DNA from 3 places in the Allobranchiibius sp. GilTou38 genome. Region 2 is predicted to be linked to each of the others. Evidence: riboswitches for the same ligand, from Rfam matches in the RefSeq annotation. Region 2 holds a riboswitch; each other region holds the start of a gene.
The links. A riboswitch is a leader RNA that binds a small molecule or an ion and turns the genes downstream of it on or off. The one in region 2 is predicted to bind cyclic di-AMP.
Positions count from the first base shown of each region.

Region 1: linked by a shared signal. The riboswitch ahead of JOB34_RS17865 (transglycosylase family protein) and the one ahead of JOB34_RS03905 (C40 family peptidase) in region 2 are both predicted to bind cyclic di-AMP.
Region 3: linked by a shared signal. The riboswitch ahead of JOB34_RS17925 (transglycosylase family protein) and the one ahead of JOB34_RS03905 (C40 family peptidase) in region 2 are both predicted to bind cyclic di-AMP.

Region 1 covers NZ_JAGEKN010000007.1:51-3,317, reverse strand. The annotation lists gene JOB34_RS09195 (threonine/serine exporter family protein) at 1-1,125, shown strand, start outside; cyclic di-AMP (ydaO/yuaA leader) riboswitch at 1,312-1,455, shown strand; gene JOB34_RS17865 (transglycosylase family protein) at 1,533-2,192, shown strand; gene JOB34_RS09185 (A24 family peptidase) at 2,518-3,156, shown strand; tRNA gene JOB34_RS09180 (tRNA-Thr) at 3,204-3,267, shown strand, end outside.
Region 2 covers NZ_JAGEKN010000005.1:97,495-100,761, forward strand. The annotation lists gene JOB34_RS03895 (FkbM family methyltransferase) at 1-149, opposite strand, end outside; gene JOB34_RS03900 (hypothetical protein) at 192-392, shown strand; gene JOB34_RS03905 (C40 family peptidase) at 462-1,250, opposite strand; cyclic di-AMP (ydaO/yuaA leader) riboswitch at 1,265-1,469, opposite strand; gene JOB34_RS03910 (metal-dependent transcriptional regulator) at 1,577-2,308, opposite strand; gene pdxH (pyridoxamine 5'-phosphate oxidase) at 2,906-3,267, opposite strand, start outside.
Region 3 covers NZ_JAGEKN010000010.1:38,400-41,666, forward strand. The annotation lists gene JOB34_RS14385 (SatD family protein) at 1-405, shown strand, start outside; gene JOB34_RS14390 (hypothetical protein) at 402-1,145, shown strand; cyclic di-AMP (ydaO/yuaA leader) riboswitch at 1,651-1,808, shown strand; gene JOB34_RS17925 (transglycosylase family protein) at 1,823-2,530, shown strand; gene JOB34_RS14400 (ribonuclease J) at 2,749-3,267, opposite strand, start outside.

The DNA of each region.
Region 1 (3,267 bases), on a different contig from region 2:
CGGTCGAGCACGCGCGACTTCGCCCGGCTGACCGACGTCCACGTCATGGTGCAGGAGCTGACCCGGGGCGGCTTCACCGACATCGACGAGGCGCTGGGACGGCTCAAGCGGATCCAGCGCAGCACCCGGATCTACCCGCGGTGGTTGATCGCGGTCGGCTATTCGGCGCTGGCGGGATCGGTGTGCGCGCTGCTCGGCGGCGGCAGCATGGCCATCGTCGTGGCCGTGCTGTCCGCCTTCGTCACCGACTATCTCGGCCGTCTGATCCGCAGGCGCAACATCCCGTCGTTCTACATCGACGCGGTCGGGAGTGCCGTATCCGTGATGCTGGCCTGGCTGGGCTACCTGCTGGCCGCGAAGGGCGACCTCGGACTGCAGATGTCGACGGCCGACTTCGCGTACGCCGTGTCCGGCGGGTTGGTCGTGCTGCTGCCCGGACGCGCGATGGCCTCGGCGGTCGAGGACGCCATCACCGGGTATCCGGTGACCGGCGCAGGCCGGTTGCTCACGGTCTTCCTCAGCGCCGCCGGCATCATCGTCGGCGTCGCCGGCGGCCTGTCCCTCACCCTCAAACTCGACTCGGCGCTCAACCTGCAGCTCACCTCACCGGGCGCCCTGCACTTCGGATCCTCGAGCGCGACGCTCAGCCTGCAGTTCCTCTACGGCGCGGTCGGTGCCGCCGCCGGTGCGCTCACGATGCGCAGCAGGCCGCGCTTCATCCTGCCGACCGCGGTGCTCGGCAGCCTGGCGCTGGGCCTGTCGGGTCTGGCGCACCTGGTGTGGGCCGTCGGGGCGACCACCTCCATCGCGGTGGCGTCGGTGTCGGTCGGGGTGCTCGCCCGCGTGATCGGCCTACGGCTCGGCGCGCCCGCCCTGGTGCTGGTGCTGCCGGCGGTCTCGCCGATGCTTCCCGGTCTGCGGATCTTCGAGGGCATGTATGACGCCATCGTCGGCTCGGTGATCGGCTCCGCCGCCTCCAATACCCAGAGCGCAGCGGCGTTCCCGACCCTGCTCGGCGCCGCGGGAGTCGCTCTCGCCATCAGTACGGGGGTCGTACTCGGCGATGTGCTCGCGGCACCGCTGGATCGCAACGCGCTGCGGCGCCGCCGAGCCCGCATACGCTGATCTTTCGGATAGAGCAAGCATTTCCGCCCGCGTGTCGCAAACCTCCGGTAACGTTTGCCGCCCCTGCACGATGTGATCACCAGTCACACGCACCTCATACGTCACAAGTACGGGGAAGTGTCACAACTGCATACCGCACACCCGCGCGTCCGGACGCCGAACCTCATCGGACGCACCGGCCCCTCACTCCCGAGGACGCCGGCCGAGGACGGGGGACCCAACAACGGCGGACGCCGTACGTGTCTGCCTAGGGGTGAAGCCGGCACGCCGGCCGGGCACCTGACAGCCCGAACCCGACAGCTCACCCCGCAGGCGTTCGTCAGGAAGGAACGCTCTTGCGTTACGCACCGAAACACGCTGTCGCCAGACCGTCCTCCACCACCGGACGACGCACCGCTGGAGTCATGATGGCCTCCGCCGCCACCGTCGGCGCCGGCCTGGCCACCGCCGGCGCCGCCCACGCGGAGTCCCCGTACAACGTCTGGGACCGCGTCGCGACCTGCGAGAGCAGCAACAACTGGGCGATCAACACCGGCAACGGGTACTACGGCGGGCTCCAGTTCTCGGCCAGCACCTGGACCGGTTTCGGCGGCTCGAAGTACGGCGCCACCGCCAACCTGGCCACCCGCGACCAGCAGATCTACATCGCGCAGGCGGTGCTGCGCGCCCAGGGCCCCGGCGCCTGGCCGGTGTGCAGCGTGCGCGCCGGGCTCACCCGCGCCAACGGTCTCGCCGTGGTGGTCAACCCCGGGAGCGGCAATCCCACTCCTCAGCCGCCCCCCTCCCGCGGCAGCGTCCGCAAACTCGCCGTCGACGGCTCCTTCGGTCCGCTCACCATCAGAGCGGTGCAGCAGTGGGTCGGCGTGTCGCAGACCGGCACGATGTCCTACTCCACCCGGACCGCCCTGCAGCGCAAGGTCGGCACGACCCCCGACGGCGACATCGGCCCCAAGACGGTCGCCGCCCTGCAGACCAAGATCGGCATCAGCCGCGATGGCGCGTCGTACATGAACACGCGCACCGTCCGCGGCCTGCAGACCTTCTTGAACGCGTACGTGCTGGTCTGACCGACCACTCGAACCGCCCGTCCCTGTTGTAGGGGCGGGCGGTTCGTCGTCCTGCGGTGTGTTTTCTGTTTTGTGCTGCTGACGTTTCGGCCCGCTCGGTCCGAAAGGTGCAGTGCGGCAAAGGGTGTGGCGCTCGTTGTGGCCCGCTCGGTCCGAAACGCGGCGTACGCGTGGGGCTCGGCCGTCACAAGGGCACCGCTCGGTCCGTTGCGCGCGGCGCGAAGGGTGGTGACCCGGCACAAGGGCGCCGCGTGGTCGCTTGTGAGCATCGACCTTTGTCCACAGACCGCCCACGCGCCGGCGCGCGGGCGACCAGACTGACGCGATGATCGCGGCCGCCGTCCTCCTCGCTGGCGCCGTCGGCGCGGCGTACGGGGAGTGGCTGCGTCGTTCGCTCGCGACGGGGCGCTATCGGTTGCCCGAAGAGAGCGCACCGCTGCCCGCCCGCAGGTGGCTCGTGCCTGTCGCGGCACTCGCGGCCGCCGGTGCGGTGTGGCACTTGGCAGACCTGCACCGCTGGGGCCTGGTGTCGGCGTACGTCGTGCTGATCGCCGTCGCGCTCCCGTTGGCCGCGATCGATCTGGACGTGCATCGGCTGCCCGACCGCCTCACCCTTCCGGCCATTCCGGTGATCGCCCTGCTGCTCGCGCTGGACTGGGATGTCCACCGGCTGCCACGCGCACTGCTCTGCGGGGCGCTCGCCGGAACGGTGTTCCTGCTTCTTGCACTGGCCGTGCCCGGCGGCCTCGGCCTAGGCGACGTGAAGCTGGCCGCCCTGCTCGGACTGCCGCTCGGATGGTGGGGTTACCCGGTGCTGATCCAAGGACTGGCAGGGGGTTTCGTGATCGGCGGGCTCGTCTCGCTCGTGCTGGTGCTCACGCGCAGGGCGACCCGGCACACCCACGTCGCGCTCGGCCCGTCGTTGCTGCTCGGCGCACTGGGAGCGCTGCTCGCCGCCACCTGAGCCCGCCGGTACCATCGGTGCCGGTCCGCGCGGTGTCGCGAGCCCACGCCGGTGTAGCTCAGTTGGTAGAGCGCCTCACTTGTAATGAGGATGTCGCAGGTTCGACTCCTG
Region 2 (3,267 bases):
CCGGTCACCCGGGCGACTCCCGGCTCCAGCAGCGGCGCGTACGGCGGCTCCCCGTCGATGGGGTTGGCGCCGATGTCGACGATCTCGACCGGACGTCGACCGCTCAGCACATGCGTGGCGGCGTCGGGTGCGGGTGGGGTGGAGGGCACGAGCGTCAGCCTAGGTGGGCCCGGTGCGGACATACTGGCCGAATGAGCGATGACGCGAACGACCCGAACCCCCAGGAACCCGCCCAGCAGCTCAGCCCCGACGAGGGTGAGGCAGGCGACACGGGGCTCGTCGCGGACTCCGAGGCGAGCGGCGGCAGCGGCGCCGCGACCGGGGAGGACAAGAGCTTCTCGCAGCAGGAGGACGAGAAGCGACCGGGCGACGGCCCTGCCGCCCGCGACTGACCGAACCTCCGCACGACACGACGATGCCCCCTCACCGATGGTGAGGGGGCATCGTCGTGACGTGGACGCTCAGGGGCGGCCGTACCCCGAGGGGGTGCCGTAGACGGCCTCGATCTTCACGTGGTCGCCGGGCTTGGGCGCGGCGATCATCATGCCGTTACCCAGGTAGATGCCGACGTGGTAGGCGGGGCTGCCGAAGAACACCAGGTCGCCCGGCTGGGGGGTGCTCACGGGAGTCGCCGACGCCTGCTGGGCCGCCGCGGTGCGCGGCAGGTTGATGCCGAGCTGGGCGTAGACGTAGCTGGTGAATCCGGAGCAGTCGAACCCGCTGGGGGTGGTGCCGCCGTAGACGTAGGGAACACCGATGTAGCGCTCCGCGATCGCGACGACGCCGCTGGCGGACGAGGGCGCCGAGACGGTGCTGCCACCGCCGTTGGCCGACCGGACCGGCGTCGTGTGCTTCGGCGCGGGCTGACTCACGGCGTGGCGCACCGGGGCGACCGCGTGGCGCACCGGGGCGACCACGTGGCGCACCGGAGCCAGCGCCGCCTTCTTCACGACGGGCGCGACGTAGGTGTCCGCGTGGACGGCGACGAGCCGGGTGTGGGCGTCGACCGCCGCGGCGACGTGCGGGGCGGACGTACGAGCGGTGTTCTGCACCAGCGTCATCGACGCCTGGGCGGGAGCCGCGGCGGAGGCCGGGCCCTGGTGCTTCGTGTCAGCGGCCTGCGCGGACTGGGAGAACACGGCGGAGGCCACGAGGCCGCCGCCGACAGCTACCGCGGCGGACACGCGTGCGGTGGTGTTGAAGGACGTGGACAACTTGCTCGGGGCGCGATGACGCCCCCGGGGCTGCATGACAGACACGGATGAAAACCTCTCGGCGCCTACGAGGTGAGCTGTCGGGCTCGGGTGGAGGTGTTACCCGGTCCGTGGCAGTCCGTTCCCCGATGACTGCCCGTGACTTAGCCCCGAGGCCGTCCCGATACTGCGAACGGCCGAAGGTGGGTCCCCCGCTCCTGCCTTGCGGATCGTTGCATTCCCGGGCTGCTTGGCAGGACTCGGCGGTGCCGCTCGGGGGTCCTCAGGCTGAGAACCGCCGCCTAAGATACATCAGCTGCACACCCAGGTCACAACGAGGTCACAACGACGGTGGACATCTCCCCGAGCCGGCGGACCGCGCCTCAGGAGACGGGCACGGCTCCCGCGGCGAGGGCCGCCGTGGAGGGCAGCTGCACGAAGACGTGCGAGGCGATCTCAGGGGGAAGCGAGACGCCCTCCGGCCCGTCCTCGACCCGGGCCAGCACCCGCCCGTCCTCCAGGCGTGCGCGCACGACGGCGCCGGGTGAGATGCCGGCGGCGGTCAGCACCTCCAGAGTGGCGTGATCGGCCTGCGCGGGTTCGCCGATGCGGCGTACGACGAGCAGCGACGGCTCGGCGGAGACCACCTCGGTGAGGGAGGCGACGCCGTCCCGGAACTTCTCGATGGTCCCGGTCTCCCCCAGTTCGGCGAGACCGGGGATCGGGTTGCCGTAGGGGGAGAGAGTGTGGTCCTTCAGCATCGTGAGGATCTTGCGCTCGACCCGCTCGCTCATCACGTGTTCCCAGCGGCAGGCCTCGTCGTGCACGTACTCCAGCTCCAGCCCGATCACGTCGACCAGCAGCCGCTCGGCCAGCCGGTGCTTGCGCATGACGCGGGTGGCCAGGGTGCGGCCGTGCTCGGTGAACTCCAGGTGGCGGTCGCCCGCGAGGGTGAGCAGGCCGTCGCGTTCCATCCTGGCGACGGTCTGGGACACCGTCGGCCCGGAGTGGCCGAGACGCTCGGCGATCCGGGCGCGCAGCGGGACGATGCCCTCCTCCTCCAGATCGAAGATGGTGCGCAGGTACATCTCGGTGGTGTCGATCAAGTCGGTCACAGGGTCGATCTTCCCATCCCGGACCGGCGTCGGCACCCGTCGGCGCACAGTGACCACGCAGCGCCCGTTCGGGAATCATCCGGGCCGGGCGGTCGTTCCAGTGAACGTGGCAGCACGGACGTCCCCTCGTCTGCTGTCACGCGAAGGTCTCGGACTCCGGTCCGGGGCGAGCGGGCTGCGAAGCCCGGCTCGGGCGGCCGCCATCTCCCCCCTGTATGGCGGTCGCCCTCTTCCTTCCTCAACCGCCTCGCGAAACCCCGTTGCGGGCCACCTGCCGACGTGTCTACCGTGCTGGGTACACGAGAAAGGAGGTGGTCCGAGAGTGCATTCATCTAGGACGCGTGAGGTGGTTGCGCACTAGCGCAGCCGTTGGTCGGCCTCCCATTCGGTGACCGGCTCTTCAACGGACGGCGTTGGTGAAGACCACGCACCACCGCAGCCCGTGGGGGCGCGACCCGTCCATCGCGCACCGGCCACCAGGTCGGACCCCGCGGGCTGTTTCACGCCCACTCCCGAGTGGCATACCTATGTTTCGAGTGGCGCACTCCCACCGGGTGCACTCGAGCGGCTTCTCCGCCACTCGACAGGTCGAGCGGGTCAGGGCTGCAGGCGCTCCCGGGTCCAGACCGACGGGTCGTCCAGGGCACCCTCGCCGGTACGCGTGAAGCGCACCCGGTCGTGCAGCCGGCTCGCCTGACCCACCCAGAACTCCACCTCGTCGACGTGGATCACGTATCCGCCCCAGAAGGGCGGCACCGGCACGTCGCCGGCGCGGCCGTGGTCTGGATAGCGCTCGGCGTACCGCTGCTCGGCAGCCTCCAGTGCGGCGCGGTCCGCGACCGGGCGGCTCTGGTCCGAGGCCCACGCGCTGATGCGCGAGCCCCACGGACGGGAGTCGAAGTACTCGGCGACGATGTCGCGCGGCAACTGCTCGGCGCGGCCGGTGAAGCGGATCGCGT
Region 3 (3,267 bases), on a different contig from region 2:
ACGCTGGTGCGATTCGGGCTGAGCTGGGGAGGTGCCACCGTGCTGGACGCCCGCGCCGGCACCCAGGACGGACCGGCGTGGTGGGCCGCCCGCAAGGCGATCGAAGCGGCGCAGGCGGCCGAACGACGACCGGCGACGCACGCCGTACGCACCGTCTACACCCCCGCGCAGGACGACGGCCCCAGCGCGGGAGCGGTCAACGCCGCCCTGGTGTGTCAGGACCAACTGCTTTCATCGCTGGATGAACGAGCCATGCGCATCCTGCAACGCCTCGTGGCGGGCGAGTCCCGCACGGAGATCGCACGCGCCGAGGACGTCTCCCCGTCGGCGATCTCCCAGCGCATCCGCGCCGCGGGCCTGGAAGTCATCGTGAACGCCGCCCGCGACCTCGCCTCCGTCCGATGAGCATCCTCGGCGCACTACTGCTCGCCGTCGGCGTCGGCGACCTGGTGCGGGTCCGGTCCGTCGTGGCGTCGTACGCGGTGGGGCCGCTCGTTCTCCTCGTGGCCGCCCTGGTGGCCGACCTGCACGACGCCGCCGACATCGTGCTGCTGGTCTTCGCTGCCGCGGTCGCCGCCGCGTGGCGCTGGCTGGCCGGTCGCGCCGCGCGCAGCAGACACGGCGAGACGCTGGCGCTGTGCCTGCTCGGAGCGGGCGTCCTGGTCGTGATGATCGCCGCGGGCAGCGCGAGTCACGCCGACGGCGCGCTCGGCCACTGGATGCGGCACAGTGCGTTCGCCACGCTGCACGAGCTGTCGCCCGACCGCTTCCTGCTGGTGCTCGGCCTCGGCGCGGTGCAGCTGGCCACCGGCAACGAGCTGGTGCGCCTGGTGCTGACCGCGATCGGCGCGGTGAAGCCGGAGGGCCAGCCGCAGCCCTCCGACGAGCTGCGCGGCGGTCGGCTGCTCGGTCCGATGGAGCGCCTGTTCATCCTCGGGCTCGGCATGGCCGGGCAGATCACCGCGGCCGGGCTCGTGATCGCCGCGAAGGGCCTCATCCGCTTCCCCGAGCTGCAGGCCCGTCGATCGGCGCGCCAGGAGATCTCCGGCCTCGGCATCGATGCCGTCACCGAGTACTTCCTGGTCGGCAGCTTCGTCAGCTGGCTGGTCGCGCTCGGCGCCCTCGGCATCGTCGGCCTGCGCTGAGGACGGGCGTGACATCGGTCACCCGGTTCCAAGGCCCCGCTCAGCACACCGCGGTCGGGCAGGTGCGACGGGGATCCGGTGGATGTCCGTCTCACCCGCACCAGGGCATGACCACAGGGTCACAGCGTCGACGCGTGACCGCGGGCGGACTGCGCAGGCGCCCAGTGCCGGTCCGTTGCAAGCAGATTGCACCCATCCGGCACGAGCTCGGCCGCCGCTGCCACCACCTGCTGGGCCTCGGCGCACACTGCCGCCGGGTCCATGCGTTTCGGACATAGCCTTTCTAACTATCACATCTCAACCCTCAGATGCGCTTCCGCTTGCTCACAGGACCGCCACAGACACGACCGGACGGTCGACCAGGCGGGTTTGGCAGGGGCGGCATCGGCACGTACGGTGGTCCACATCGGGTCGTCAGCACTAGATGTGCTAACGGCCCACTTTCGGGGCGTGCCACACCACGGCACGATTCAGCCCTCGTGGCACCGCGCCTAACCTCGCCCGGTGTCACCATCTGCCGGGAACGTCCCGGGAACGGCGAGGACGGGGGACCCAACCGGGTCTCCATGCATGGAGACCCACTGGGGTTAAGCAGAGAACTTCTGCAGGGCACCTGACCGCCCGACCCGACAGCTAACTCCGTAGGCGCGCGTCAGGAAAGGGACATTGGTTCATACATGAAGAACATCTCTACGAAGACCCGCATGATCACCGTCGGTGCCGTCGGCACCGCGATGCTCGGCACCGGCCTCGCGGCCGCCGGCACCGCCCACGCTGCTTCCGGTTCCGTCTGGGACCGCGTCGCTGCTTGTGAGAGCGGCGGCAACTGGGCCATCAACACCGGAAACGGCTTCTACGGCGGCCTGCAGTTCACCCAGCAGACCTGGGCCGGCTACGGCGGTACCGCGTACGCCGCCCGTGCGGACCTCGCCAGCCGTTCGGCTCAGATCGCGGTCGCCCAGAAGGTGCTCGCCTCCCAGGGTCCCGGCGCATGGCCGGTCTGCTCCAAGAAGGCCGGCCTGACCTCCGGCAACGGCGCGGGCAGCGGTGGTGGCGTCGCCACCCCGGCCCCCCGCCCCGTCGTCAAGCACCCCGGCCGCGGCGCCTCGCGCCCCGTGGTCAAGCAGCGTCACGCGGTCGCCCCCCAGGTGCGCACCCACCGTTACGTTGCTCCCCAGGTGCGTACGCACCTGCACCACGCCGCTGCGCCGCAGCTGCGTACGCAGCCCACCGGCCGTGTCATCACGGTGCACGCCGGCGACACGCTCAGCAAGCTCGCTGAGCGGTACCACGTCAAGGGTGGCTGGCAGGCCCTGTTCGCCATGAACAAGGGCACTGTGAACAACGCCAACCTGATCTTCATCGGACAGCACCTGTCCATCTGAGATCTCTCATGAAGAAGGCCCGGACCGCTCGTCGGTCCGGGCCTTCTTCTTCTCCCCACGAAGTTCTCCGCTACGTGGCGGAGAACTTCGCGGGGTGACGTTCGGGGCCCCCGCCAAGTATCGGAGCGAAGCTTCGGGCCCCGACAAGGTATTCGGAGGAGCGAAGCGGAGGAGAAACCTCGTTGGGTGAAGCGAAGCGGAGAACTCCGCGGGGTGACTCAGGCGTCGATGACGACCGGGATGATCATGGGACGCCGGCGCAGCTTGCCGCCCATGAACGAGCCCACGGTGCGGCGGATGACCTGCTGCAACTGGTAGGAGTCGGTGACGCCCTTGCGGCGGGCCTCCTCCAGGGCGGCCTCGAGCTTCGGCAGCACTTCGTCGAGGACCGCCTCTCCCTCGGCGAAGCCGCGGGCCTGGATCTGCGGTCCGGCCGCGATCTGCCCGGTGTCGGCGTCGCGTACGACGATGACGGTCACGAAACCCTCGTCGCGCAGGATCCGGCGGTCCTTCAGCAGGGTCTCGTCGGTAGTGCCCACCAGCGAGCCGTCGACGTAGATGTAGCCGCACGGCACCGCGCCGGTGATGGAGGCCTTGCCCTTCACGAGGTCGACGACGACGCCGTCCTCGGCGAGCACGACGTTGCTGCGCGGCACCCCGGTCTTCACGGCGAGGTCACCGTTGGCGATCAGGTGGCGCCATTCGCCGTGCACCGGCATCACGTTGCGCGGCTTGAC